Linked DNA regions of Shumkonia mesophila. The protein of the gene in region 2 interacts with the protein of the main gene of each other region in a pairwise test. Links are inferred from orthologs where the notes say so. Each region holds a gene or a part of one and is shown on either strand. Other genes may lie near its edges. The genes, in order: gltA and ODR01_RS14505.

Evidence for each region.
Region 1: the proteins of ODR01_RS14505 (region 2) and gltA interact in binary tests that used the Escherichia coli proteins (3 or more experiments, as listed by UniProt). The link is inferred for Shumkonia mesophila from one-to-one orthologs.

The regions. Positions count from the first base shown.
Region 1 is NZ_JAOTID010000002.1:152,126-169,118, forward strand. The notes cover bases 1,373-4,269. They hold gltA (citrate synthase), read right to left. Parts: upstream 3,546-4,269; coding sequence 2,199-3,545; downstream 1,373-2,198. Other genes in these bases: lpxB (lipid-A-disaccharide synthase), read left to right, coding at 1,373-2,093; gltX (glutamate--tRNA ligase), read right to left, coding at 3,873-4,269. In the rest of the region: lpxA (acyl-ACP--UDP-N-acetylglucosamine O-acyltransferase), read left to right, coding at 1-89; ODR01_RS04205 (LpxI family protein), read left to right, coding at 79-927; more of lpxB, read left to right, coding at 924-1,372; more of gltX, read right to left, coding at 4,270-5,294; ODR01_RS04225 (ComEC/Rec2 family competence protein), read left to right, coding at 5,380-7,515; ODR01_RS04230 (DUF3047 domain-containing protein), read left to right, coding at 7,541-8,224; ODR01_RS04235 (hypothetical protein), read left to right, coding at 8,247-8,618; ODR01_RS04240 (hypothetical protein), read right to left, coding at 8,624-9,205; transcriptional repressor LexA, read right to left, coding at 9,335-10,033; ODR01_RS04250 (molybdopterin molybdotransferase MoeA), read right to left, coding at 10,335-11,531; cyclic pyranopterin monophosphate synthase MoaC, read right to left, coding at 11,528-12,004; indole-3-glycerol phosphate synthase TrpC, read right to left, coding at 12,009-12,818; trpD (anthranilate phosphoribosyltransferase), read right to left, coding at 12,815-13,858; ODR01_RS04270 (anthranilate synthase component II), read right to left, coding at 13,855-14,442; ODR01_RS04275 (reverse transcriptase domain-containing protein), read right to left, coding at 14,724-15,929; ODR01_RS04280 (aldo/keto reductase), read right to left, coding at 16,736-16,993.
Region 2 is NZ_JAOTID010000008.1:93,297-103,639, forward strand. Bases 4,033-6,774 are described here. They hold ODR01_RS14505 (diacylglycerol/lipid kinase family protein), read right to left. Parts: upstream 5,984-6,774; coding sequence 5,081-5,983; downstream 4,033-5,080. Other genes in these bases: ODR01_RS14500 (TldD/PmbA family protein), read left to right, coding at 4,033-4,959; ODR01_RS14510 (UDP-2,3-diacylglucosamine diphosphatase), read left to right, coding at 6,136-6,774. Outside these bases: ODR01_RS14485 (glutamate--cysteine ligase), read left to right, coding at 1-510; metalloprotease TldD, read right to left, coding at 598-2,031; metZ (O-succinylhomoserine sulfhydrylase), read left to right, coding at 2,309-3,517; more of ODR01_RS14500, read left to right, coding at 3,616-4,032; more of ODR01_RS14510, read left to right, coding at 6,775-6,990; ODR01_RS14515 (glycosyltransferase family 4 protein), read left to right, coding at 6,918-8,006; ODR01_RS14520 (COG4315 family predicted lipoprotein), read right to left, coding at 8,214-8,597; pgi (glucose-6-phosphate isomerase), read left to right, coding at 8,773-10,343. UniProt on the Escherichia coli protein: In vitro phosphorylates phosphatidylglycerol but not diacylglycerol; the in vivo substrate is unknown.

The DNA.
Region 1 (16,993 bases), on a different replicon or contig from region 2:
ACAACGAGCCGGTCATGGAAATCGTCGGGTTCATCCGGGCGGCTTCGTCGCGGGCGCTTTGCCAGCCCGCCCTGGAAGATGCCGCCTAAGCTCGGCATCCTGGCCGGCGGCGGAACGCTGCCGGCCCTTCTGGTCGACACCTGCATCCGGTCGCAGCGGCCGTTTTTCGTGATCGCCTTCGCGGGGCAGGCGGATGCCGCCCTGGTGGCGCCGCGCCCCGACGGCCGGCCCGTTCCCCACGCCTGGGTCAGGGTGGGCGCGGCCGGCCGCGCGGTGAAGCTGCTGCGCCGCGAGGGCGCCGCCGAGTTGGTCATGGCCGGGCGCATGCGGCGCCCCGCGCTGATGACGTTGCGCCCGGACCTGTGGGCCCTGCGTTTCCTTCTGCGTCATTGCGGCCTCAAGCGGGGCGACGACGCCCTGCTGCGGGCCCTCATCGAGGCGCTCGGCGAGGAAGGCTTCGCCGTCGTCGGCGTCGATTCCCTGTTGCCCGACCTGCTGGCGCCGGCGGGCGTTCTGGGCGCCGTGCAGCCGGACGCCGCCGCCCTGGCCGACGTCGGGCTGGGCATCGAGGCGGCGCTTTCCATCGGCGCCCGCGACGTCGGCCAGGCGGCGGTGGCGCGCCACGGCCGGGTGATCGGGCGCGAGGGGCGCGAGGGCACCGACGCCTTGCTGGCCGCCTGCGCCGGCGAGCGACCGGCGGCGCCCTCGGGCGTGCTGGTCAAGATGGCCAAGCCCGGACAGGAACGGCGCGTCGACCTGCCGGCCATCGGCCCCGGCACGGTGGCGGCGGCGGCGCGCGCCGGTCTCGCCGGCATCGCGGTGGAAGCCGGGGGCGCGCTGCTGGTCGAGCGCGACGGGCTGATCGCGGCGGCCGACGCCGCCGGCCTGTTCGTCCTGGGCGTCGAGGCGGCGGAGCGACGGCCATGACGACCGGCGCGGACATGCCCCCGCTCGTCTTCCTGGTCGCCGGCGAACCCTCCGGCGACGCGCTCGGCGCCCGCCTGATGGCGGCGCTCAAGGCGCGCACCGGCGGTGCCGTGCGCTTCGCCGGCGTCGGCGGCGAGGGCATGGCGGACCAGGGACTGGACAGTCTATTTCCGATGGCCGAGTTGTCGGTGATGGGGGTCGCCGAAGTGCTGCCCCGGCTGCCGCGTATCCTCCGGCGGCTGGCCGAAACCGCCCGGGCGGCGCGCCGCCTGCGGCCGGCGGCGGTGGTGACCATCGATGCCCCCGATTTCTGCTTCCGGCTGGCCAAGCGCCTGCGCGGCGCCGGCATTCCGCTGATCCACTATGTGGCGCCGTCGGTGTGGGCGTGGCGGCCGGGCCGGGCCCGCAAGATCGCCGGCTTCCTCGATCACCTGCTGGCCTTGCTGCCCTTCGAGCCGCCGTATTTCGAGCGCGAGGGGCTGGCCTGCACCTTCGTCGGCCACCCGGTGGTGGAATCGGGGGCGGATCTGGGCGACGGCCGGCGCTTCCGGGAACGCCACGGCATCGCCGCCGGGGCGCCGCTCGTCTGCGTGCTGCCGGGCAGCAGGCGCAGCGAAACCGCGCGCCTGCTGCCGGTGTTCGCCCAGGCGGTGGCTGGGCTGCGGGCGAACCGCCCGGATCTCAGGGCCGTCGTCCCGGTGATCGGCGCCGTGGCCGACGAGGTGGCGCGGGCGGCGGCCGGTTGGCCGGTGCCGGCGACGGTCGTCCACGGGCGCGCCGACAAGATCGACGCCTTCGCCGCCGCCGACGTGGCGCTGGCCGCCTCGGGGACGGTGGCCCTCGAACTGGCGATGGCGGAAACCCCGGCGGTGATCGCCTACCGGGTGAACCCGCTCACCGCCTGGCTGGCCCGCCGCCTGGTCCGCGTGCCCTACGCCAACCTGGTCAACCTGGTGCTCGACCGCCCGGCGGTGCCGGAACTCATCCAGGAGGACTGCCGGCCGGAGCGGCTGACCGCGGCGCTGGACGCCCTGTTCGTCGACGAGGCGGCGAGGCGGGCCCAGGTCGAGGCGGGGCGGGAAGCGCTGACCCGCCTGGGCCGTGGCGGCCCGTCGCCGGGCGAGCGGGCGGCGGCGGTGGTGCTCGACGTCATCGCGGGAAAGTAATTTCGGGGACACTTTAATTTCGGGGACACTTTGTCTTAACTTCGGGGACACTTTTTTAAAGTGTCCCCGAAATTAAAGTGTCCCCGAAATTGAGCGAAATCCGCGCTACTTGCGCTTCTTCATCGCCACGTAGTTGCGGGTGGTCGGCCCGGCGAAGCGCTGGCGCGGCCGGCCGATGCGGGTTTCGGGGTCGGTCAGCATCTCTTCCCACTGGGCGATCCAGCCGACCGTGCGGGCGATGGCGAAAAGCGCCGTGAACATGGGCGGCGGGAAGCCCATGGCCCGATAGATGATGCCCGAATAGAAGTCGACGTTGGGATAGAGCTTGTGCTCGATGAAGTAGTCGTCCTCGATGGCGACCTTCTCCAGCGCCATGGCAAGCTCGAGCAGCGGCTCCTTCTTGATGCCCACCTCCTCCAGCACCTCGTAGCAGGTCTGGCGGATCAGCTTGGCCCTGGGGTCGTAGTTCTTGTAGACCCGGTGGCCGAAGCCCATCAGGCGGAAGGGATCGTTCTTGTCCTTGGCCTTCTTGACGTATTCGGGAATGCGCTTCTTGTCGCCGATCTCGGTCAGCATGGCGATCACCGCCTCGTTGGCGCCGCCGTGGGCCGGCCCCCACAGCGAGGCGACGCCGGCGGAAATACAGGCGAACGGGTTGGCGCCGCTGGAGCCGGCGATGCGCACGGTGGAGGTCGAGGCGTTCTGCTCGTGGTCGGCGTGCAGGATGAACAGCCGGTCCAGCGCCTTGGCCAGCACCGGGCTGACCTTGTAGTCCTCGCACGGCGTGGCGAACACCATGTGCAGGAAGTTCTCGGTGTAGTTCATGGTGTTGCGCGGATAGATGAACGGCTGGCCCTGCGAGTACTTGTAGGCGTAGGCGGCGATGGTCGGCATCTTGGAGATCAGCCGGTGCGCCGCGATCATCTGGTCCTCGGGCTTCGAGAAGTCCATGTGGTCGTGATAGAAGGCCGACAGCGCCCCCACCACGCCGCACATCACCGCCATCGGGTGGGAGTCGCGGCGGAAACCGCGGAAGAAGAACTGCATCTGTTCGTGCAGCATGGTGTGGTGGGTGATCGAATCCTCGAACTCGGCCTGCTGCCTGGCATTCGGCAGATCGCCGTTGATGATCAGATAGGCCACCTCGAGGAAGTGCGACTTCTCGGCCAGCTGCTCGATGGGATAGCCCCGGTATTCGAGGACGCCGGCCTCGCCGTCGATATAGGTGATGGTCGACGTGCAGCTGCCGGTCGAGCCGTAGCCGGGATCGTAGGTGAACAAGCCGGTATCGGCGTAGAACTTGCGGATGTCGACGACCTCGGGGCCGACCGTTCCCTTGAGGATGGGATAGGTGACCTGCTTCCCGTTACGGTTGTCGATCAGCGTCATCGTCTCCTGACGTGCCGGCGCCTTGGCAGGCGTGGCCTTCGTGGCGGTTGTCTTCTTAGCCATTGAATCTTTACCTCATCAACAAAATGAAATGGTCGCACTTGCCGTCGGGACCGAACGGTCCGCATGCGCGTCATTATTGTTGGGGCCATAGGGGCCCGGGCACGAATTCTATGTGGTCGGTGCCTGTGGCCGGTTCAATGTCCGGCGGTCATGCTTTCTGCCGCACGCAGGAACACCCCCACCCCAACCCTCCCCCGTCAAGGGGGAGGGAGAAGGGCAGAGAGGCACCGTCATATCCCTCCCCCCTTTGTGGGGGAGGGCAGGGAGGGGGGCCTGGCGCGCTACAAGCCGCGCGGCACACCCCAGCAGTGCAACCTGTTCCAAGCGTCAGGCTTCACTGTGACCGATGCCCTTCACGACGTCGTCGAGGCGTCCCAGCGTCTCCTCGGACCCCAGGATCTCCATCACGGCGAAGATGGGCGGCGACACGGTGGCGCCGGTCAGGGCGGCCCGGATGGGCTGGGCGACCTTGCCCAGCTTGAGGCCGGCGCCTTCGGCATGGGCGCGGGCCACCGCCTCCAGGTTCTCGGCCTTCCACGCCGTCACCGAGGCCAGTTGCCGGCGGATCTGGGCCAGCATGTCGCGGGCCTGGGCGTCCAGAAGGGCGGCGGCCGCCGCATCGACCGGCAGCGGCCGGCGCCGCACGTAGAAGGCGGCGCTGTCGGCCAGATCCACCAGGGTCTTGGCGCGCTCCTTCAGGGCCGCCATGCCGGCGAGCAGACGGTCCTCGGTTCCTTCCGCGAAGTCGGCCCCTAGACTGTCGCGCAGGCGGGGCAGGGTCAGGCCCACCAGACGCCGATCCTCGGCCTGGCGGATGTAATGGCCGTTGAGGTTGGTCAGCTTGGCCATGTCGAAGCGGGCCGGCGAGCGCAGCACGCCTTCGAAACCGAACCACTCGATGGCCTGCTCGGTGCCGATGATCTCGTCGTCGCCGTGGCTCCAGCCCAGGCGCAGCAGGTAGTTGCGCATGGCCTCGGGCAGGAAGCCCATGTCGGCGTAGTTGCCCACCGCCACCGCCCCGTGGCGCTTCGAAAGCTTCTTGCCGTCGGGGCCGTGGATCAGCGGCATGTGGGCGAAGATCGGCGGCTGCCAGCCCATGGCGTTGTAGATCTGGGTCTGGCGGAAGGCGTTGGTGAAGTGGTCGTCGCCGCGCACGGCGTGGGTCACCTCCATGTCGTGGTCGTCGACCACCACGGCCAGCATGTAGGTGGGGGTGCCGTCGGCGCGCAGCAGCACCATGTCGTCCATCTGGTCGTTGGCAACCCTGACCGTGCCCTGGATCAAATCGTCGATGACGGTCTCGCCCTCGCGCGGCGCCTTGAGGCGGATGGCCGGGGCCACCCCGGCCGGGGCTTCCGACGGATCGCGGTCGCGCCAGCGGCCGTCATAGCCGGTGAAGCGGCCCTCGGCCGCCGCCTGCTCGCGCATGGCGGTCAGTTCCTCGGGCGTGCAGTAGCAGGGATAGGCCTTGCCGGCGGCAACCATCTGGCGGGCGACCTCGGCGTGGCGGGCGACGCGCGAGAACTGCGAGATCACCTCGCCGTCCCAGTCGAGCCCCAGCCAGGTCAGGCCGTCGAGGATGGCCTTCACCGCCTCCTCGGTCGAGCGGGCCCGGTCGGTGTCCTCGATGCGCAACAGGAACTTGCCGCCGTTGTGGCGGGCGAACAGCCAGTTGAAAAGGGCCGTGTGGGCGCCGCCGACGTGCAGGAAGCCGGTGGGCGAGGGGGCGAAACGGGTGACGACGGTCATGGTCTCTTTTGCTACTGTGACAAGAATGGATGGCGCGGACATGTAGCACATTCCGCCGCCGGTTGCAGTCAATTGGTGCGTCGGGATGAGCGAAACCATCCTTCCGGAGGCGCCGCCGCGTGGCTTGGCCCGGCTGGCGGCCCGAATGGCCGACGAGCGGGAGCGCTGGGTGCTGTGGCTGCCGGTCGGCGTCGGGCTCGGCATCGGCGTCTATTTCGCGCTGCCGACGGAACCGCCGCCGTGGCCGGCGGCGGCTTTTCTTGTCGCGGTTCTCGCTGCCGTGGCGGCCGCTCGCCGCCGGCCGGGGCCGCGCCTTGCCCTGATCGGCTTGGCCGCCGTGGCCGCCGGCTTCGTCGCCGCCCAGGCCCGTACCGTGCTGGTCGAGGCGCCGATGCTGGAGCGGCGCATCGGCCCGCTGACGGTGGAGGGGCGGGTGATCGAGGTCGAGCCGCTGGGCCGCGGCCGCCGAATCCTGCTCGACGAGTTGGAAGGGACCGGGATGGCCGCCGAGGCGCGGCCTCATCGGGTCCGCATCCGGCTGGGAAGCGAACCGCCGCTGGCGCCGGGGCAACGCATCCGCGTGCGCGCCGTATTGAGCCCGCCGCCGGCCCCGGCCGTGCCCGGCGCCTTCGATTTCCAGCGCCAGTCCTATTTCCGCGGTTTGGGCGCCGTGGGGTTCGCCATGGGCCGGGCCGAGGCGATCGGGCCGGGCGACGCCGGCTCGCCCGCCCTCGCCTTGGCGGCCCTGCGCCAGAGGATCGGCGAGCGCATCGCCGCCGGCCTGGAGGGGACGGCGGGCGCCATGGCCCGCGCGCTGATGACCGGCGAGCGGGGCGCCATTCCCGAGGACGTGCTGGCCGCCATGCGCGATTCCGGGTTGGCCCACCTGCTGGCCATCTCGGGCCTGCACATCGGGTTGGTGGCGGGAATCCTCTTCGTCGGCCTGCGCGCCGCCCTGGCCCTGGTGCCCTTCGTCGCGCTGCGCTTTCCCATCAAGAAATGGGCGGCAGCGGTGGCGCTGCCGGGCGCGTTTGCCTATGCCCTGATCAGCGGCTCGACGGTACCGACCCAGCGGGCCTTCCTGATGCTGGGCCTGGTGCTGCTGGCCGTGCTGCTCGACCGCCGGGGCCTCTCCATCCGCACGGTGGCGTGGGCGGCGCTGGCCATCCTGCTTTTGCAGCCCGAAAGCCTGCTGGGCGCCAGCTTCCAGCTGTCGTTCGCCGCCGTCATCGCCCTGATCGCCGCCTACGAGGAGATCGCCGAGCGCCGTTTCCGCGACGAGGGGCGGCGGCGCGGCTGGCCGGGAAGGGTTTTGCTTTACGTCGGCGGCGTGGCGCTGAGCAGCCTGATCGCCGGTGCCGCCACCACCCCCTTCGCGCTCTATCACTTCAACCGCGTGGCCGCCTTCGGGCTGGCCGCCAACATGGCGGCGGTGCCGCTGACCGCCCTGTGGGTGATGCCGTGGGCGGTGGTTTCCTTCGCGCTGATGCCGTTCGGCCTCGAGGCCCTGGCGCTGGCGCCGATGGGCTGGGGGGTGGAGGCGATCATCGCCGTCGCCCGTGAGGTGGCCGCGTGGCCGGGCGCGGTGACCCTGTTGCCGGCCATGCCGACGGCGGGCCTGGTCGCCGTCGGCATCGGCGGCCTGTGGCTGGCCCTGTGGCGGGGACGCTGGCGGCTGTGGGGGATCGCCGGCCTCGTCGGCGGGTTGGCCAGCGGGGTCTGGATGAACCCGCCCGATGTCCTTATCGACGACGCCGGCCGGCTGATGGCGGTGCGCGCCGCCGATGGCACGCTTGCCGTTTCCAGCCGGCGGCTCGGCCGCTTCGATGCCGAGGTGTGGCTGCGCCGGGCCGGCCAGGAAAAGGCGCCGGCCGCTTGGCCGGCCAACGGCACGGCCGGCCCGGAGGGCGGCAACCTCGCCTGCGACGCCGTCGGTTGCATTTACCGGGCACGGGGCCACACCGTCGCCCTGGTGCGCGACGAGGGGGCGTTGGCCGAGGACTGCCGCGTCGCCGACGTGGTGGTGGCGACGGTGCCGGTGCGCCGGCCCTGCCCGTCGGCCGCCGTGGTGATCGACCGCTTCGACCTGTGGCGCGACGGCGCCCATGCCCTGTGGCTGACCGAACTCGCCGTCCGGGTGAAAAGCGTCAACGGCGAGCGTGGCCGTAGGCCATGGGTGGTGCGGCCGCGGGCCCGCCGCCCAGCGGGGCTTGGCAACTGAGCGGGCAGGGGCCACATCAGACCCCATGAGCAGGGAACTCCCGCCGGCGAAGGGATGGCGCGTGAAGATCGCGCTGGCCGGGGTTGTCTTTGCCCTGCCGTCCCTTGGCGTTCAATCTGCGGCCGTGTCGCCGGCCTTCACACCCGCCGACATCCTGACTTGGCGTCCCGAATCCTTCCACGGCGAAACTCGCTATGAGGCGGCCGACGTCGATGCGATGGCCGCGGTGCTTGCCTCCTGCGACGGCTCGGCTTCGGGGCTGGTGCTGGAGCGGCGCATCGACCTTAAGAAAACGCCGCTGGTCGAATGGTCGTGGGGGATCGAGGGCGTGTTCCCCGACGGCGCCGACGAGGCCCGCAAGGAGGGCGACGACTACCCGGCCCGCCTCTATTTCGTCAGGAAGGGCGGCTTCAACCCGTTCGCCACCCGGGCCATCAACTACGTCTGGGCCAGCGCCAAGCCGGCCGGCGCCGACTGGCCCAACGCCTTTACCGCCAACGCCCATATCGTCGCCGTGCGATCAGGGCCGCCCAAGGCGCCGATGGGCTGGGTGACCGAGCGGCGCAACCTGCGCGACGATTTCAGGCGCTACCACGGCCTCGACATCGACGCCATCGACGCCGTGGCCATTATGACCGATTGCGACAACCGCGCCGCCACGGCCTCGGCCTGGTACGGCGGCGTGCGCTTCCTGCCCGAGGAGGGGTAGGGTACGAAACGAGGAGGATGCCATGACGGATGCCCGCCACCTTTTGCGCCCCGCCATCGCCCGCATCTGGCGCGGCCGCACCGAGGCGGCCAAGGCCGACGCCTACGCGGCGTATCTCTATGAGGAGGGCGTCAAGCCGCTGGCCGGGAAGGCGCTGGGCGTGCAGATGTTCCGCGAGGACCGGCCCGGGGAAACGGAGTTCGTCACCATCTCCTATTGGGAGAGCGTCGAGGCCATGTCGCGCTTCGCCGGGCCGGACCCCCGGCGCATCCATCACCTTAAGCGCGACGCCGAGTTTCTGATCGAACTGCCGGAAGGCGTGCAGGTCCTCGATATCGTGACGGTGTTGGGGCGAACGGGGGACAACCAGCAGGATCCAAGCCCCCTCGCGTAAACCCGTTACTTGTAGGATGTAAACTCGACTGACTTAAGCAACCGCTCTCCCATCGCCCTGAACTGCGGAAATTCAACGCCGGAAGGTCCCTTCCTGGAGAATTCGACGAAGATGCCGACTGATGGATTTCCCGGGTGGATGCAATTCATTCCATAGTACTCGATCATAGTAAACGCGCCTCCGCGTTTAGCCGCGAAGTCTTTAGCCGCGGATTCATGTTTGACGCAGGTTTCTGATCGCTCGGCATACCACTGTTCATCATTCCTGATGACTTCGAACGTTCCTGTTTTCGGTTCGTTGGCACGTCCGGATTTCACGAAGTTTAAAAATCCCTCCGGTACATCAAATGCGGGAACGTTGTAGGTGCCGATGGCCGTTATCAGGGTTTCATTCGGCGAATTTCCGCGCGCGCCAAGCATTACTTGGTAGGTCGACTGAACGAGTACGGTCCACGACCTGCCTTCGGGAACAGCGAACGAAATACCAAGTTGCGTGATCCTGGTGCCGCCGGCGACCTGCGGCCCTTGAGGCACAGCCACGCACGCACTTATCGTTAACAGCAGGAAGCCGACGACGATTCTTCTCATGGCAACTCCCCCACGCCATGCCAAGCGCACGTTAAGGTAGAGCGACAACCGCCATTTTACCAGGGGATCGTATCCGATGCCCTCCGTGCGGAGGCACAACCCGCATTCCCATGACGCGATCGACGGCCGTTAGTACTTGCGAATCAGTCCCACCAGTTTGCCCTGCACCTGGACCTGGTCGGGGCCGAAGATGCGGGTTTCGTATTTCTTGTTGGCGGGCTCCAGCGCGATGGAATCGCCGCGCCGGCGCAGGCGTTTCAGCGTCACCTCGGTATTCTCGACCAGGGCGACGACGATGGTGCCGTTGTCGGCGGTTTCGCAGCGCTGGATGACCACGGTGTCGCCGTCCTCGATGCCGGCGTCGATCATCGAATCGCCATCGACGCTGAGCGCGTAATGCTCGCCGGTGCCGAGCAGGGAAGCCGGCACGTCGATGGAGGCCGTGTTGTCGCGCATCGCCTCGATGGGCGTGCCGGCGGCGATCAGGCCATAGAGCGGCAGTTCCACGGCCCCGGCCTCGGGCCGGGCGGCGCGGGCGGTCGAGGGCTTGAACTGGCCGCGGATGACCTTGGGGGCGAAGGCGCCGCGCGAGGCGCCATTGGGGGCCTCGGCGTTTTCCGGCAGCTTGAGGACTTCGAGCGCGCGGGCGCGGTGCGGCAGGTGGCGGATGAAGCCGCGCTCCTCGAGCCCGGTGATCAGCCGGTGGATGCCGGATTTCGAGCGCAGGCTCAAGGCCTCCTTCATCTCCTCGAAGGAGGGCGAGACGCCTTTGCTCTTCAGGTGATCGTTGATGTAGACGAGGAGTTCGTACTGCTTGCGGGTCAGCATGGTGTCACTCCGGGCCGCCACCCAGTTTCGCGGCGTGGCGGCGGTGCTGCGATGCGTTCGACCCGGGGGCCCTCCGCCGCCGTCGCACGTCTGGCGTCACCCCGAAACCGGCACCACAAAATGTGGAACAAAAGCAAAACGTCGGCACATGTTCTAGTTTAGTTCTCGTGCCGGGTCAAGCGGCAATTTGGTGACGGGAGGCAGGGGTATTTCGGGGGTATTTTAGGGACACCATACTTAATTCCAGCGAACCGAAGCAAGGCAGCCGACGGCGGGAATTAAGTATGGTGTCCCCAAAATACTAGAGGGGAACGATCTCCACCCGTTCGCCGGCCCGGGCGGGCGGCGCATGGGGCGGGCGGACCACCAGGCAGTCGGCGTCGGCGAAGCGGGCCATCAGCGCGCTGTCCTGGGCCTCGAAGGGGGTGGCGACGGGCTCGCCGTCCTCGCCCACCGTCAGGCGGGAACGCAGATAGTCCTGGCGGAGGTCGTTGGCCGGCAGGTCGCGCCCGAGGCGGGCCATCGGCGCCGGTCCCCGGCGGTCGGGAAGTCCGAGCATGGCGTTCATGGCCGGGCGCAGGAACAGCAGCGAGGTGACGCCGACCGAGACCGGGTTGCCCGGCAGCCCCAGCACCGGCACGTCGCCGAGACGCCCGAAGATGAGCGGCTTGCCCGGCCGCATGGCGACCCGATAGAAGCCGAGGTCGAAGCCCTGGGCGGCCAGCGCCTGGCGCACCAGGTCGTGGTCGCCGACCGAGGCGCCGCCGATGGTGACCAGCAGGTCGGCGCCCCGGGCGCCTGCCAGCAGGGCGGCCAGCGATTCCTCGGTGTCGCGGGCGATGCCCAGCACCGCGGGAAGACCGCCGAAGGCGGTGACGTAGGCGGCCACCGCCAGGCTGTTGGAACCGACGATCTGGCCTTCGGCCAGCGGCTCGCCGGGCATCACCAGTTCGTCGCCGGTGGCGAGGATGGCGACGCGCGGCCGGCGGGCGACGGCGAGCCACGGCACGTTCATGGCGGCGGCGAGCCCGATGTCGCGCCCGGTCAGCCGGCGCCCGGCCTTGAGCATGACGTCGCCCCGCCGAAAATCCATGCCGGCGCGGCGGACCCAGCGGCCGGGCCTGGGCACCTCGCGGACGGTGACGGCGTCGCCCGCGGCCTCGGCGTCCTCCTGGATGACGATGGCGTCGGCGCCGGCCGGCATGACGGCGCCGGTGAAGATGCGCACGCACTGCCCCGCCCCGACGGCGCCGGCAAAGGGGTGGCCGGCCGCCGACTGGCCGATCCGGGTCAGCGTCGCCGGCACGGCGGTGGCGTCGGCGGCGCGCAGCGCATAGCCGTCCATGGCCGAGACGTCCAGCGGCGGGCTGTCGAGCTGCGCGGCGACGTCCCTGGCCAGGGCGCGGCCCAACGCCGCCTCGAGACCGACCGTCTCGACGGCGAGCGGCGCGAAACCGGAAACGACCTTGGCGACGGCTTCGGCGACGGAAAGCATCATGGGGCCTCGAAGGTGCCGGACTTGCCGCCGGCCTTGTGCACAAGGCGGATGTCGACGATGCGCATGGCGCGGTCCATCGACTTGCACATGTCATAGACGGTGAGCGCCGCCACGGCGACGGCGGTCAGCGCCTCCATCTCGACGCCGGTGCGCCCCGCGACGCGGCAGGTCGCCTCGATGTCGACGGCGTTGCGCCCGGCGTCGCAGGAAAGGCGCATCTCGACGGCATCCAGCCCCAGCGGGTGGCAGAGCGGGATGAGATCGGACGTGCGCTTGGCCCCCATGATGCCGGCCAGCTGGGCGACGCCGAGCACGTCGCCCTTCTTGACGCCGCCGGCCTGGATGCGGGCCAGCGTCTCGGGGGCCACGAGCACCGAGCCCTTGGCGGTGGCGGTGCGCTGGGTAACGGCCTTGGCCGAGACGTCGACCATGCGGGCGTCGCCCTTGTCGTCGAAATGGCTGAGCCCGGCCATGGCCTTACTCCTTCGCCGGGGCCGGGGCGCCGGCCAGCAGGGCGCGGGTCGCCGCCTCGACATCGGTCTGGCGCATCAGGGATTCGCCGACCAGGAAGCAGCGCACCCCGATGCGGGCCATGCGGGCCAAGTCGTCGGGGGTGTAGAGGCCGCTTTCGCTGACCACGAGGCGGTCGGCGGGGGCGCGCGCGACCAGGGTTTCGGTGACGGCCAAGTCGACCTTGAGCGTCTTGAGGTTGCGGTTGTTGATGCCCAGCAGCCGGACATCCAGCCGGGCGGCGCGCTCCAGCTCGGCCTCGTCGTGGACCTCGATCAGGGCGTCCATGCCGAACTCGCGGGCGGCGGCCACCAGCTCGACCGCCTGCGGGTCGCTGACGGCGGCCATGATGACGAGCACGGCGTCGGCGCCCAGCGCGCGGGCCTCGATGATCTGGTAGGGCTCCAGCATGAAGTCCTTGCGCAGGACCGGAAGCGGGACGGCGGCGCGGGCCGCCGTCAGGTATTCGTCGGCGCCGCGGAAATAGGGGCCGTCGGTCAGCACGGAAAGGCAGGTGGCGCCGCCCTTGGCATAGGCGCGGGCCAGGGCCGGCGGGTTGAAATCGGCGCGGATCAGACCCTTGGAGGGGGACGCCTTCTTGATCTCGGCGATCAGTCCGTAGCCGGCGGCGGCGGCCGCTTCGAGCCGGGCGGCGAAACCGCGCGGCGGCGACGCCTGCTGGGCCGCCCCGATCACCGTGCCCATCGGGCGGGCCGCCTTGCAGCGGGCGACGTGGGTGCGCTTGTCGGCGCAGATGCGGGCCAGCACGTCGCTCATGGGGCGGTGCCCGGAGGCGTCTCGCGGGTGATGGCGATCAGCCGCTCCAGCGCGGCGGCGGCGACCCCGGAATCGACGGAACGGGCGGCCAGTGCGACGCCGTCCTTCAGGTTTTTCGCCTTGCCGGCGACGATCAGCGCGGCGCCGGCGTTATAGAGCACGACGTCGCGCAGCGGCCCCTTCCGGCCGCCCAGCACGGCACGCAGCGCGGCGGCGTTGGTTTCGGCGTCGCCGCCTTTCAGGTCTTCCGGCCGCGCCCGCGGCAGGCCGGCCTCCTCGGGCGTCACCTCGAAGGTGCTGACGGCGCCGTCCTTCAGCGCGGCGACATGGGACGGGCCGGTGGTGGTCAGCTCGTCCAGGCCGTCGGCGCCGTTGACGATCCACGCCGCCTCGCTGCCGAGGTTGGCCAGCGTCTGGGCCATCGGCTCGATCCACTTGCGGTCGAAGGCGCCGGTGAACTGGCGCTTGACGCCGGCCGGGTTGGCCAGCGGCCCCAGGATGTTGAAGATGGTGCGCACGCCCAGTTCGCCGCGCGGCCCGGCGACGTGGCGCATGGCGCTGTGATGGCGGGGCGCCATCAGGAAGCCGATGCCGGCCTCGGCGATGGCCCGCTCGATCAGGCGCATGTCGGCGTCGAGGTTGACGCCCAGCGCGGCCAGCACGTCGGCGGCGCCCGATTTCGACGACACCGCGCGGTTGCCGTGCTTGGCGACCGGCACCCCGGCGCCGGCGACGACGAAGGCGGAGGTGGTCGAGATGTTGAAGGTGCCGGCCGAATCGCCGCCGGTGCCGACGATGTCGATGGCGCCGGGCGGGGCCTTGATGGTCACCGCCTTGGCGCGCATGGCGCGCACGGCGCCGGTGATCTCGTCGACCGTCTCGCCGCGCACCCGCAGCGCCATCAGGAAGCCGCCGATCTGGGCCGGGGTGGCGTCGCCCGACATGATGATGCCGAACGCGGCCTCGGCCTCGGCCCCGGTCAGCGAGGCGCCGCCCGCCACCGTGCCGAGCAGGGACTTCATGTCGGCCAGCGCGTTCATGCGGCGGCCCTCCCTTCATGGGTCAGGCGGATGAAATTCTCGAGGATGTGGTGGCCGTTTTCCGAGGCGATGCTTTCGGGATGGAACTGCACGCCGTAGATGGGCAGCGTCTTGTGGGCCAGGCCCTGGATGACGTCGTCCTCGCTCTCGGCGGTGATCTCCAGGCAGTCGGGCAGGTCGTCGCGCCTGACCATCAGCGAGTGGTAGCGGGTGGCCGGAAACGGGCTGGGGATGCCGGCGAAGATGCCCTTGGCGACGTGGCGGATCTGGCTGGTCTTGCCGTGCATGGGCTTGGGCGCGCGCACCACGGCACCGCCGAAGGCCTGGCCGATGGCCTGATGGCCGAGGCAGACCCCCAAAAGGGGCACGCGGCCGGCGGCGGCGCCGATCAGGTCGAGGCAGATGCCGGCCCGGTCGGGATCGCACGGTCCCGGCGAGAGGACGATGCCTTGCGGTTTCAGGGCCAGCGCCTCGGCGGCCGAAAGCGCATCGTTGCGCTTGACCACCACCTCGGCCCCGAGTTCTCCCAAGTAGTGCAGAAGGTTGTAGGTGAAGCTGTCGTAGTTATCGATAAGAAGATACATATCAATGCGTTACGGAGTTTTTCAAATGCGTAGCATTAGCAATCTGAAAGCTTCCGTCCCCCTGGGTCCGCACGCCCGGCGGTGCGGAGGCCAAGAATGCAGGGCGTCCCCGCCAGCGTCAAGCCCGCGACGGCGCCAATTAGTTTGTCTCTTTGGAGTTAAACATCCTTAGCCGTAGCAACAGGAGGCGATTGAGGGACGATGAAAAGTCCTGGGTGACTTTGGACCTGCCGCCTACACCGACTGCGGCCCTGCGCTAAGCAAACGAACTATCACAATAATTAGAAGTCGATTTCAAGAAATTGACGGCGAATAGGGTCGAGATTTTCAAATATCCCTGGGCCAAATATGCATTTCATTATGTGCCGCAAGGCGTTAGCACGCTTGTCTGAAACGCAATCTTTAAGTGATGAAAAATTTTTCCCGAAAAAATAATAGTTAACGAATCCATCCATTTTTTGATTTATTTCCAAAACTGTTTTAGAAAAACTCCTATACTTCAGAAACACGTGCTTGAAATCATAAAATTCATTTAGCTTTTTGTCTACTTCATCAAAGACGGATTTTGGAATTATGCATTCATACTCACCTGAGCATCCTTTCACAGCTATTTCCATGCCGAGAAATTCTACGGGTTCCTTTGGCGAGCATATAACGGTTTTCGGAGATTTGCCTGGACTTGGTATGCTGTGACCTAGAGAGGTCAGCGTTTCTTCTGCAAGATCAAATGCGCGAAAGCATTCATCTTTGCTATTGCAAAATACAATAAAATCGTCAGCATAACGTAATAATTTTAATCTTCTTTTTTCGAATTCCTGATCGAATTTGCGAAGGACAAAATTGGATAACAAAGGAGATAGAGGCATTCCCTGCCGAAGCCCCAATCCTTCTTTAATTCCAGCATTTGCGATAGTTTTTCTTATATCTTTTTCTGATGTTGAAATCTCACATCTAATAGCCTTTGAAAGAATTGGTATGACGCTTGATTTCCCAAGTTTGCGAGAAAGATCCGATATCAATTTGTCTCTGTCAATTTTGTCGAAAAATGACGAGATGTCCGATTTAAAAGCCCACTGATTTTCATGCCTTAACTTTACGGCATTTTTTATAGCTTTTTTAACTCCTCGGTTTTTAATAAAGCCATAACTAACATTATTTTTAACAGATAACTTATCGTCTTCGACGAGATAATTTAAAATATGACGTTGTATCAGCCGGTCCGATACCGTTGGGACGCAAATGATGCGGGGAATTGGCGAGTTGACTTTGGGTATGGAAATGGGTCGTAAGGGACGAAACTCAAATGTCCCTGAGAGCAACTTGTCCCTAATTACTTCAAGATTCCGGGTTAAATCTCTCGCAAAATTACTTCCAGATTGACCATCAATCCCAACGGCCTTCGTCTTTTCCGCGTCAGGCGAGTCATTCCATGTGCTTCGCAATTTTGCTAAGGATGCGATTTTTGTCGGTTTTGGATAGTCTAACAAGCCTACCCCCAGTGTCGTCGATTAAACGGGTTCCACACTGAGTTCGGGCGGCTGATTGCAGGGCGGCAACGTCGGAAAAGTCTTCCGCGCGCCATCCCTCCGCTCCCGTGGAGCCGACCCCCTGGTCGACATTGGGGCGCCCATTTTGGACGAAACCCCGCTTGCTGCTCCACAGTAACCTTCGGAATTCAACACCACCGCAAATTTAAATTTTGCGGAAAGCTGCCAAAATTCCGAAGGATCACTCGGCCCTGTAGAACAATACATGAACAAAGCCGCCAGTGCAACTAGAAAGTTGCATCGGACACGCCACCTTGGCGCTCCCCCGCGTCCGATGCCAACCGATCCGCCGACGTGTAGATGCATAGTAGCCTCCTCAACGATTTTGGAACCCTGGGGCCACCCGACAAACGTCAACCGCACTCCAACAGGACCGAGATTGCAGGGCGGCAACGTCGGAAAAGTCTTCCGCGCGCCATCCCTCCGCTCCCGTGGAGCCGACCCCCTGGTCGACATTGGGGCGCCCATTTCGGACGAAACCCAGTTTCGATCAGGTTCGGACGTCTTCGACGCATCTCCCGCCAGCATCCGTGGCAAGCCTCGGATACGAAGGCGTGACTCTACCACGCTAACATGCATTTGCGCTTCGCGCTACCATATTTCGTACCTTGGCAGATAAATGTGCTCAAATGTGGTGTCCGCTTGTTTGAGGCTGCCGCAAAATTGGCATGCAGGTACTCGCCGTCGACGGCCGGGTTTTTGATCGAAAGGGGTGGTTCGCGGCAACCCGGCCCGGACTGGCGGCGCTACCGCTCGCCGGTCGCGGCCGGCACCCATAACTCGCTACCGGCTTCGACGCCGGGGATGCGGACGGTCGGGGCATAGCCCTCGGGCTTGCCGGCGACCGTCACGCCGCCATGAATCCTCTGCTGCTGCCCGTCCTCGAAGAAGGTGTAGGGGAAGAGGGCCTCCGGGGCGCTGGCGGCGTCGAGGCGGGCGGCCAATTCGGGCGGGATCGCGAAGGAGAGCGCGGCGAGGTTGTCCTCAAGCTGGGAGAGCTTGGT
Region 2 (10,343 bases):
GGCAAGCTGCCGGCCTTCCCCGGCGAGTACCCGACGATGGCCGACTGGCAGGACCAGACGACGGTGGCCTTCCCCGAGGTGCGGCTCAAGCGCTACCTCGAAATGCGCGGCGCCGACGGCGGCCCGTGGAGCCGGCTGTGCGCGCTGCCGGCCTTCTGGGTGGGGCTGCTCTATGACGACGAGGCCAGAAGGGCGGCGGCCGATCTCATCGCCGACTGGACGGCCGAGGAACACGCCATGCTGCGCCGCGACGTGCCGCGCCTGGCGTTGAACACGCCTTTCCGCGGCGGCCTGCTCAACGACGTCGCCCGCCAGGTGCTGGCCATCTCGCGGGCCGGCCTGATCCGCCGCGCCGCCGCCGACGGCGCCGACGCCAACGAGGCCTCGTTCCTGCTGCCGCTGTTCCTGATCGCCGAGGCCGGGGTGACGCCTGCCGAGGAAATGCTGGCCGCCTACAAAGGCCGCTGGAAAGGCAGCGTCGACCCGATCTTCGCGGAGTGCGCGTATTAGGAGGTGGCGGAACCGCCCCCCATCCCTATCCTCCCCCACAAAGGGGGGGAGGGCCGTTGCTGGGGTGAAGCGCCGCCGCGTCGAACTTCAGACCGCTGTGCCGCCGACGGTCAGGCTGTCGACTTTGAGCGTCGGCTGGCCGACGCCGACCGGCACACTCTGGCCATCCTTGCCGCAGGTGCCGATGCCCTGGTCGAGCGCCATGTCGTTGCCGACCATGGAAACGCGGGTCAGCGCGTCGGGGCCGTTGCCGATCAGCGTCGCCCCCTTGACCGGGGCGCCAACCTTACCATTCTCGATCCGGTAGGCCTCGGTGCAGGAAAAGACGAACTTGCCCGAGGTGATGTCGACCTGACCGCCGCCGAAGTTGACCGCATAGAGCCCCTTCTTGACCGACGCCAGGATTTCGGCGGGCTCGTGCACCCCGCCCAGCATGCAGGTGTTGGTCATGCGCGGCATCGGGGCGTGGGCGTAACTCTGCCGGCGGCCGTTGCCGGTCGGCTTCACCCCCATCAAGCGGGCGTTCAGACGATCCTGGATGAAGCCCTTGAGGATGCCGTCCTCGATCAGCACGTTGCGGGCCGAGGGTGTGCCCTCGTCGTCGACGCTGATGGACCCCCGGCGGTCGGCGATGGTGCCGTCATCGATCACCGTCACCCCCGGAGCCGCCACCCGCTGGCCGAGCAGGCCGGCGAACGCCGACGTACCCTTGCGGTTGAAGTCGCCTTCGAGCCCGTGGCCCACCGCCTCGTGCAGCAGGATGCCCGGCCAGCCCGGCCCCAGCACCACCGGCATCTCGCCCGCGGGGGCGGGCACCGATTCCAGGTTGACCAGGGCCCGGCGCAGCGCCTCGTCGACCGCCGATTTCCAGCTTTCCGGGGTCAGGAAGCGTTCGTAGGTGACCCGGCCGCCGGCCCCGAAGGCGCCGCTTTCCATGCGCTCGCCCCTGGCGGCGACGATCATCACGTTGAAGCGCACCAGCGGGCGCACGTCGGCAGTGCGCTCGCCGCCGGGGCGCACGATCTGCACCGCCTGCCATTCGCCCGACAGCGTCGCCATCACCTGGCGCACCCGCTCGTCCCTGGCCCGCGCGTAGGCGTCGACCTCGGCCAGGAAGGCCAGCTTCTTCTCGAAGGGGATGCCGGGCAGCGGGTTCACGTCGGCATAGAGGCTGCGGTTGGTTTTCTGCGGCGGCTCGGCCAGGGTGCCGCCGCCGGCGCCCAAGACGCTGCGCACCGTCGCCGCGGCCCGCCCGATCGCTGCCTCGGAAACCTCGGAGGCGTGCGAATAGCCGGTGGTCTCGCCGCTGACGGCGCGCAGGCCGAAGCCCTGGGCGGTGTCGAAGCTGGCGCTTTTGAGGCGGCCGTCATCGAAGATGAGCCCTTCGGACTGGCGGTATTCGAGAAAGAGCTCGCCGTCGTCGGCGCCTTTCAGGGCGTTCCCGACGATGCCCTCGACGCGCGAGCGGTCAAGCCCCGCCCGCTTGAAAAACAGCTCGTCGGTGATGGAAAGATCGCTCACGGGAAACTCCTCTGTCGTGGGCCGGCGCCACCCCCATAGAAAGGCGCTGAACGCCCCAAGATCAAGCGCCGATCACTCGCGCCTCTCACTTTCCTGCCATCCGTACCGTCTTGACGGTTCGGCCAGGACGTCCTATCTGCCCCTCATACGTGGTGATTTGCCCGGCCGGCTTGCGACCACGCTAAACAAACCGCTAAAAGGTCGGAGCTCGCGGAGCCCTGACCCCGGCGGATCGGGGTTTTTTTATGGCCGGGCCGATGGAAGAGGACAGGGGGAAATGACCAGGGACAAGGGCGGACAGGGCCGGTGGCGCGAGGCCACACGATTGGTGCGCGGCGGGCTTTCCCGCACGGCCTTTTCGGAAACCAGCGAGGCGCTGTTCATGACCTCGGGCTACGTCTATCAGACGGCCGAGGAAGCCGAGCAGACCTTCAAGGGCGACATCAAGCGCTACATCTATTCGCGCTACGCCAATCCGACGCTCACCACCTTCGAGAGCCGCCTGGCGCTCGTCGAGGGCGCCAGGTTCTGCCACGGCACCGCCAGCGGCATGGCTGCCGTCTTCGCCGCCCTGCTCGCCCCCTTGAAGGCCGGCGACCGGGTGGTGGCGGCCCGCGCCCTCTTCGGTTCTTGCTATTACATCGTGGCCGACCTGTTGCCGCGTTACGGCATCCAGACCGAATTCGTCGACGGCACCGACCTCGAACAATGGAAAACCGCGCTCAGCCGTCCGGCCAACGCAGTGTTCCTCGAAACCCCCTCCAACCCGACGCTCGAAGTTGTCGATCTCGCCGCCATCTCGACGCTGGCCCACGCCGCCGGCGCCCGTGTCGTCGTCGACAACGTCTTCGCCACGCCGATCCTCCAAAAACCCTTGCAGCTCGGCGCCGACCTCGTCGTCTATTCGACCACCAAGCACATCGACGGCCAGGGCCGAAGCCTCGGCGGCGCCATCCTCGCCAACGACGAGGCGCTGATCGAAGAGCAGATCTTCCCGTTCCTGCGCCACACCGGCCCGGCCTTGAGCCCGTTCAACGCCTGGCTCCTGATCAAGGGACTGGAAACCTTGGACCTCCGGGTCCGTCGTCAGGCCGAGAACGCCCGCGTGGTCGCCGACTTCCTGACCGGCCAGGATTGCATTGCGCGCGTCCTCTACCCGGGCCGCGCCGACCACCCGCAGCACGACCTCGCCCAGCGCCAGATGCCAGGTGGCGGCACCATGGTCGCCTTCGACGTCAAGGGCCGGCGCGAGGGCTCCTTCCGCTTCATGAACGCGCTCAACCTCATTGACATCTCCAACAACCTGGGCGACGCCAAGAGCCTGATCACCCACCCCGCCACCACCACCCACGAGCGCATCGGGGCGGAGGAGCGTGCCCGCATGGGCATTGGCGACGGCCTGCTGCGCCTGTCGGTCGGCCTGGAAGATCCCGCCGACCTCTGCGAGGACCTGGCGCTTGCCTGCCAGGCGGCGCGGAACGGCTAGAAAAGCGGCCGCAGCAAGTGGCCATGACGGGAAAAAGCATTCTAGAATGGGCGGCGACGGCGCGCCCGGCGCCAGACCAAAGGAAGGACCACGAGGCCATGACCCAACCCGAGCAGTTCTTGGACCGGCTTCAAGACCTCATCGGCAAAGCCCGCGCCGCCGGGGCCGACGCCGCCGACGCCGTGCTGATCTCCGGCACCTCCCTCTCGGTGGCGCGCCGGCTCGGGAAACCCGAGCACCTGGAGCGCTCGGAAGAAGCCGACGTCGGCCTGCGCGTCTTCATCGGCCGCCGGCAGGCCATCGTTTCCTCCTCCGACCTTTCGGACGCGGGCCTGGCCGAGCTGCCGGCACGCGCCGTCGCCATGGCCCGCTCGGTCCCCGAGGACCCCTACTGCGGACTGGCCGAGCCCGGGCTGCTGGCCGGCGACGTGCCCGATCTCGACATGTGCGACGCCGCCGAGCCCGACGCCGAGGCGCTGTTCGCGCTGACCGCCGAGGCCGAGGAGGCCGCCGTGGCGGTCCCCGGCGTCACCAATTCCGAGGGCGCCCAGGCCGGCTGGAGCCTGGCCTCGGTGGCGCTCGCCGCCTCCAACGGCATGGCCCGGGCTTATAAGCGCTCCGGCTTCAGCCTGTCGGCGGCGGTGGTGGCCGGCGAGGGCACGGCCATGGAGCGCGACTACGATTATTCGAGCGCAGTGCATCTTTCCGACCTGCGCGCGGCAGCCGATATCGGCCGCTCGGCCGGCGAGCGGACGGTGCGCCGTCTCAACCCCCGCCGCGCCGCCTCGGCCGAGGTCTCGGTGGTCTTCGATCCCCGCGTGTCGGCCAGCCTGCTCGGCCACCTGGCCGGCGCCATCAACGGCGCCACGGTGGCGCGCGGCACCTCGTTCCTCAAGGACAGGATGGACGAGAAGGTCTTCGCCGACGGCATCACCATCGTCGACGACCCCCTGCGCCGGCGCGGCCTGCGCTCCAAACCCTTCGACGCCGAGGGGGTGGCGACGATACGGCGCAACGTCATCGAGGACGGCCGCCTGACCACCTGGATCCTCGATCTGCGCTCGTCCCGCCAGTTGGGCACGCAAACCACCGGCCACGCCACCCGCGGCCCGTCCTCGCCGCCGTCGCCGTCCCCGACCAACTTCTACCTCGCCCCCGGCCGCCAATCTCCCGCCGGGCTGATGGCCGACATCACGTCCGGCCTCTACGTCACCGAGCTGATCGGCATGGGGGTCAACGGCGTCACCGGCGACTACAGCCGCGGCGCCGCCGGCTTCTGGATCGAGAATGGCGAGTTGGCCTATCCGGTCAGCGAGATCACCATCGCCGGCAACCTGAAAGACATGTTCGCCCGCATGAGCGCCGCCGACGACCTCGAATTCCGCTTCGGCACCGACGCCCCCACCGTGCGCATCGACGCCATGGCGCTGGCGGGAAGATAGGGGGCCCCCCCGGCCCCCCCTCCCTGCCCTCCCCCACAAGGGGGGAGGGAAGCGCCGCGCCGCCTCACTTTCTTCCCCCTCCCCCTCGATGGGGGAGGGCCGGGGCGGGGGTGAGCCGCCGTCATTCTCCCTGCGGCGCGATCACCGGCAGGGTCTTTTCCGCCAGCCCGGCCGTCAGCGGCACGCGGGCGATGATGTCGCCGTCACCCTGCACCGGATCGCCTTCCGGACCCTCGATGGTCACCTGCCGGCCGGGCAGGATCAGCACGTCGTCCAGCCGCTCCAGCCGGCCCAGCACCAGCCATAGCCCATAGCGCAGCGCGCGCAGCGGCCCGGGCCTCAGGAACAGGCAGACGTAGAGCAGCGGCTCGCCGAGGCGGGCCAGCGGCGCGCAGGTGTGCCTCCCGGCGTAGAGATGGCCGTTGGCAATGACCGCCGAGGCCGCCCCATGGGCCTCGCCGTCGACGATCACCCGGTAGCGGCTGCGCGAGAACTTGAACAGCCCGGCCAGGAACATCAGCACATAGGCGCCCCGGCCGAGGACCCGCTTGACGCCGGCCGGCATCGCCTCGACCACCCCGGCGTCGAAGCCGACCCCGGCCATCATGACGAAGAGCCTTCCGTTGGCCTGCCCCAGGTGGATGTCCTGGACGGGCGCCCCGGCGATCACTCCGGCAATGGCTTCGGGGTCGCCCGGCATGCAGAGCTCCGCCGCCACCACGTTGGCGGTGCCCAGCGGGATCACCGCCAGCGGCACGCCCCGGCCGTAGAGGCCGTTGACCGCCTCGTTGATGGTGCCGTCGCCACCCGCCACAGCGATCACGTCCCAACCTTCGGAGGCAGCCTCGCCGGCCAGGGCCTCGGCATCGCCCGGAGCATTGGTGGGACGCACGGTGGCCTGGCAGTCGGCCCGTTCCAGATGCCGGAGCACCGCCGCCAGTTTGCGCCGGCGCCGTCGGCCGGCGGTCGGGTTGAAGATGACGAGCACCTTGCGGCCCGCCGCCGATGTCTTTCCCGCGCTCATGTCAGATTAATGACAGCCATTATTACCAATATGTTTCACTTATATTACGCAGCCTTTAAATGTAGGGCGGGGTTATATACAAAAACAAGGCCATTTACTAGGATCAACAACAAGATATTAACCCTCTGCAATCGAGTTGAATTGGAGTCTCGTTGAACGCCATCCGACCCCTGCCCCGGCGCTACCGCGCCATCTGGATTTCGGATATCCATCTGGGTACCCGCGGCTGCAATGCCGAGCTTCTTCTCGATTTCCTGAAGCAGACCGACTCCGACTTCCTCTACCTGGTGGGCGACATCCTCGATGGCTGGCGCCTGAGGCGTACCTGGTACTGGCACCAGACCCACAACGACGTCATCCAGAAATTATTGCGCAAGGCCCGTAAGGGAACCCGCATCGTCTACATCCCCGGCAATCACGACGAGAATTTCCGCGACTTCGCCTTCCGCCGCTTCGGGCGCGTCGTCATCCAGAACCAAGCCATCCACGTCACCGCCGACGGCCGCCGCCTGCTGGTCCTGCACGGCGACCAGTTCGACGGGGTGGTGCGCCACGCCCGCTGGCTGGCCTTCGCCGGCGATCGGGCCTACCAGGCGGCGCTTTCCGTCAACACCGCCGTCAACTGGGTCCGGCGCAAGCTGGGGTTCCGATACTGGTCGCTGTCGGCCTACCTCAAGCACAAGGTCAAGAAGGCGGTCGAATACGTCAGCCGCTTCGAGGCCGCCGTCGTTGCCGAGGCGCGACGGCGGGGCGCCGACGGTGTGGTGTGCGGCCACGTCCACACCGCCGAGATGCGCACGGTGGACGGCATCCTCTACTGCAACGACGGCGACTGGGTCGAAAGCTGCACGGCCCTGGTCGAACACGCCGACGGCCGCCTGGAAATCCTGCGCTGGGCCGATCTCCACGGAAGCGCCCTCATCGGAAGCACCGCATGCGAATCCTCATCGTCACCGACGCCTGGTTCCCCCAGATCAATGGCGTCGTCCGCACCCTCGATACGCTGAGGGGCGAACTGGAAAGGCTGGACCACCGGGTCTACCTCATCACGCCGCAGGATTTCCGCACCCTTCCCTGCCCCTCCTACCCCGAGATCCGCCTAGCCGTCGGCGCCAGGCGCAAGCTGGCTCGCATGCTCGACGATTTCCAGCCGAGCGCCATCCACATCGCCACCGAAGGCCCGCTGGGCCTGGCCGCCCGCCGCCACTGCCTCAGGCGCGGCTATGAATTCACCACCGCCTATCACACCCGCTTTCCCGAATACATCCAGGCCCGCTGGCGGATACCGCTGGCGCTCACCTACCGCTTTGTGCGCTGGTTCCACGCGCCCTCCAGCGGCGTCATGGTGGCCACCCCGGCCATGGAGGCGGTGCTGCGCGGACGCGGGTTCGCCAATCTCAAGCGCTGGTCGCGCGGCGTCGACACCGCCCTGTTTAAGCCGCGCTCCAAGCGTTTCCTCCCCTACCCGCGGCCGATCGCGCTCTATGTCGGGCGCGTCGCCGTGGAAAAGAACATCGAGGCCTTCCTCGCCCTCGATCTGCCGGGAACCAAGGTGGTAATCGGCGACGGCCCGCAGCAGGCGCAATTGCGCAAGCGCTACCCCGAGGTGCGCTTCCTGGGCGCGCGCACCGGCGACGATCTGGCCCGCCACTATGCCGCCGCCGACGTTTTCGTCTTCCCCAGCCGTACCGACACCTTCGGATTGGTGCTGCTGGAGGCCCTGGCCTCGGGCGTGCCGGTGGCCGCCTATCCGGTGGAAGGCCCGCTCGACGTGATCGACGGCTCGGGGGCCGGCTGCCTGGACTGGGATCTCGCCACGGCGGTCGAGCGCGCGCTCGCCGTCGCGCCGGAGACCTGCCGGGCCCACGCGCTCACCTTTTCGTGGGAGGCCTCGGCCCAACAGTTCCTCGCCAACCTGCACCGCCTCGACCTCGACGCGGTCCAGGCGGTTGCCCCCGTCCCCGCGCCCGTCGAGATGGCGAGGGGCGGACGCGTCCGGCGCTTCCTCCGCCGCCAGGCCTGACAATCGGCCGCGCGCCCCTCCCTATCCTCCCCCACAAAGGGGGAAGGGAAGTGCCGCCGGCTCCACCTTCTTCCCCCTCCCCCTCGACCTGCCTGCGCGAAGCCGAAGCGGCTTCGCTTCGGCGAAGGCAGGTGGGGGAGGGCCGGGGCGGGGGTGAGCGGCCCGGGCAATGGGGGTTTCGCCCGGGCCTACGGCGTCATCGCTCGTTTACGGCTTCGCGACGTGCCACACGCCGTTGACGCCGTCGCCGGTCGTGTCGCCGGCCTTGGCATCCTTGACCCACAGATAGAGCGGCTTGCCTTCGTAGGCCCATTGCATGGCGCCATCCTTGCGGGCGACGACCGAGAACTTGCCGCTGGGCATGACGCCCGAGGCGGCCATCAGCGGCGGCCAGTTCGTCGCGCAGGCGTCATAGCAGGCGGATACGCCGGCGGTGTCCTTGTCGAAGGTGTAGAGCGTCATGTTCTTCTCGTTGACCAGGATCTTGCCGGCACCGCCGGCCATTTCCATGGCTGAATCGGCCGCCGCCGGGCCGGAAACGGCCATCAGGCCGACGCTCGCCAGAACCAGGCTCTTGATCGTGATGTTCATTCAATCCCTCCGCTGAAAAATAAAAAACGCGTCGCAGTCGCAAATCCTTGGGCGCTGCTGGAGGAACTAACAGCCGCCGTGCCGGGAAAATCCCCCGCCTTAAAAAATCACGCTTGCCGCCGCCCCTGCTCTGCTAGTCTGCCCCGGTCGGTTCCACGTTCGTCGAGGTCAGGACATGGCATCCCTTACCCGCACCCCCGAATGGCAGGCCCTTGCCGCCCATCATCGCCAGACGGCGTCCTCTTCTATGCGCGAGATGTTCGCCGCCGATCCCCAGCGCTTCGCCAAGTTCTCGCTGCGCCTGGGCGACCTGCTGCTCGACTATTCCAAGAACCGGGTGACCGAAGAAACCCTGCGCCTGCTTTTGGATCTCGCACGGGCCGCCGACGTCGAGGGCTGGCGGGAGCGCATGTTCAAGGGCGACGCCATCAACTTCACCGAGGGGCGCGCCGTGCTGCACGTGGCGCTGCGCGCGCCCGCCGACCAGGCGTTCGTCGTCGACGGCGAGAACGTCATGCCCAAGATCACCGCCGTCAGGGCGCAAATGCGCGCCTTCACCGAGGCGGTGCGCAGAGGAGACTGGAAGGGCGCCGGCGGTCGGCCGATCAGCGACATCGTGAACATCGGCATCGGCGGCTCCGACCTCGGCCCCGCCATGGCGACCGAGGCGCTGACGCCCTATCACCCGGCCGGCATGCGCTTTCATTTCGTCTCCAACGTCGACGGCACCCACATCGTCGAAACCCTGAAGCCGCTCGATCCGGCGACCACGCTTTTCATCGTCGCGTCCAAAACCTTCACCACCCAGGAGACGCTGACCAACGCGATGACGGCGCGCGACTGGCTGACCACCAGCCTGAGCGAGAGCGCGGTGGCCAAGCACTTTGTGGCCCTTTCCACCAACGCCAAGGCGGTCGCCGCCTTCGGCATCGACACCGCCAACATGTTCCAGTTCTGGGACTGGGTAGGCGGCCGCTATTCACTGTGGTCGGCCATCGGACTGCCCATCGCCTTGGCCGTCGGCATGGACCGCTTCGAGGAAATGCTGACCGGCGCCCACGCCATGGACGAGCACTTCCGCACGGCGCCCTTGGCCGCCAACATGCCGGTCGTCCTGGGCCTGCTCGGTGTCTGGTACGCCAATTTCTTCGGCGCCGAGACCCACGCCGTGCTGCCCTACGACCAGTATCTGCGCCGGCTGCCCGCCTACCTCCAGCAGCTCGACATGGAAAGCAACGGCAAGTCGGTGGACCGCGATGGCAAAGCCCTCGGGTACGCCAGCGGCCCGGTGATTTTCGGCGAACCCGGCACCAACGGCCAGCACGCCTTCTACCAGCTGATCCACCAGGGCACCCGCCTGGTGCCGGCCGATTTCATCGCGCCGGCGCTCAGCCACAATCCGGTGGACGGGCATCACGCCATCTTCCTCTCCAACTTCTTCGCCCAGACCGAGGCGCTGATGATGGGCAAGACCGAGGACGAGGCCAAGGCCGAGCTGGAAGCCGCTGGGATGTCGGGCGAGGCCTTGAAAAAGGTCCTGTCGCACAAGATCTTTTCCGGCAACCGGCCGACCAATTCCGTCCTGGTGCGCCAGCTCGACCCCTTCACGCTGGGTATGTTGATCGCCCTTTACGAACACAAGGTCTTCGTGCAGGGCATCGTCTGGCGGATCAATTCCTTCGACCAGTGGGGGGTGGAACTGGGCAAGCAGCTGGCCAAGGCCATCCTGCCCGAACTCGAGGGCGC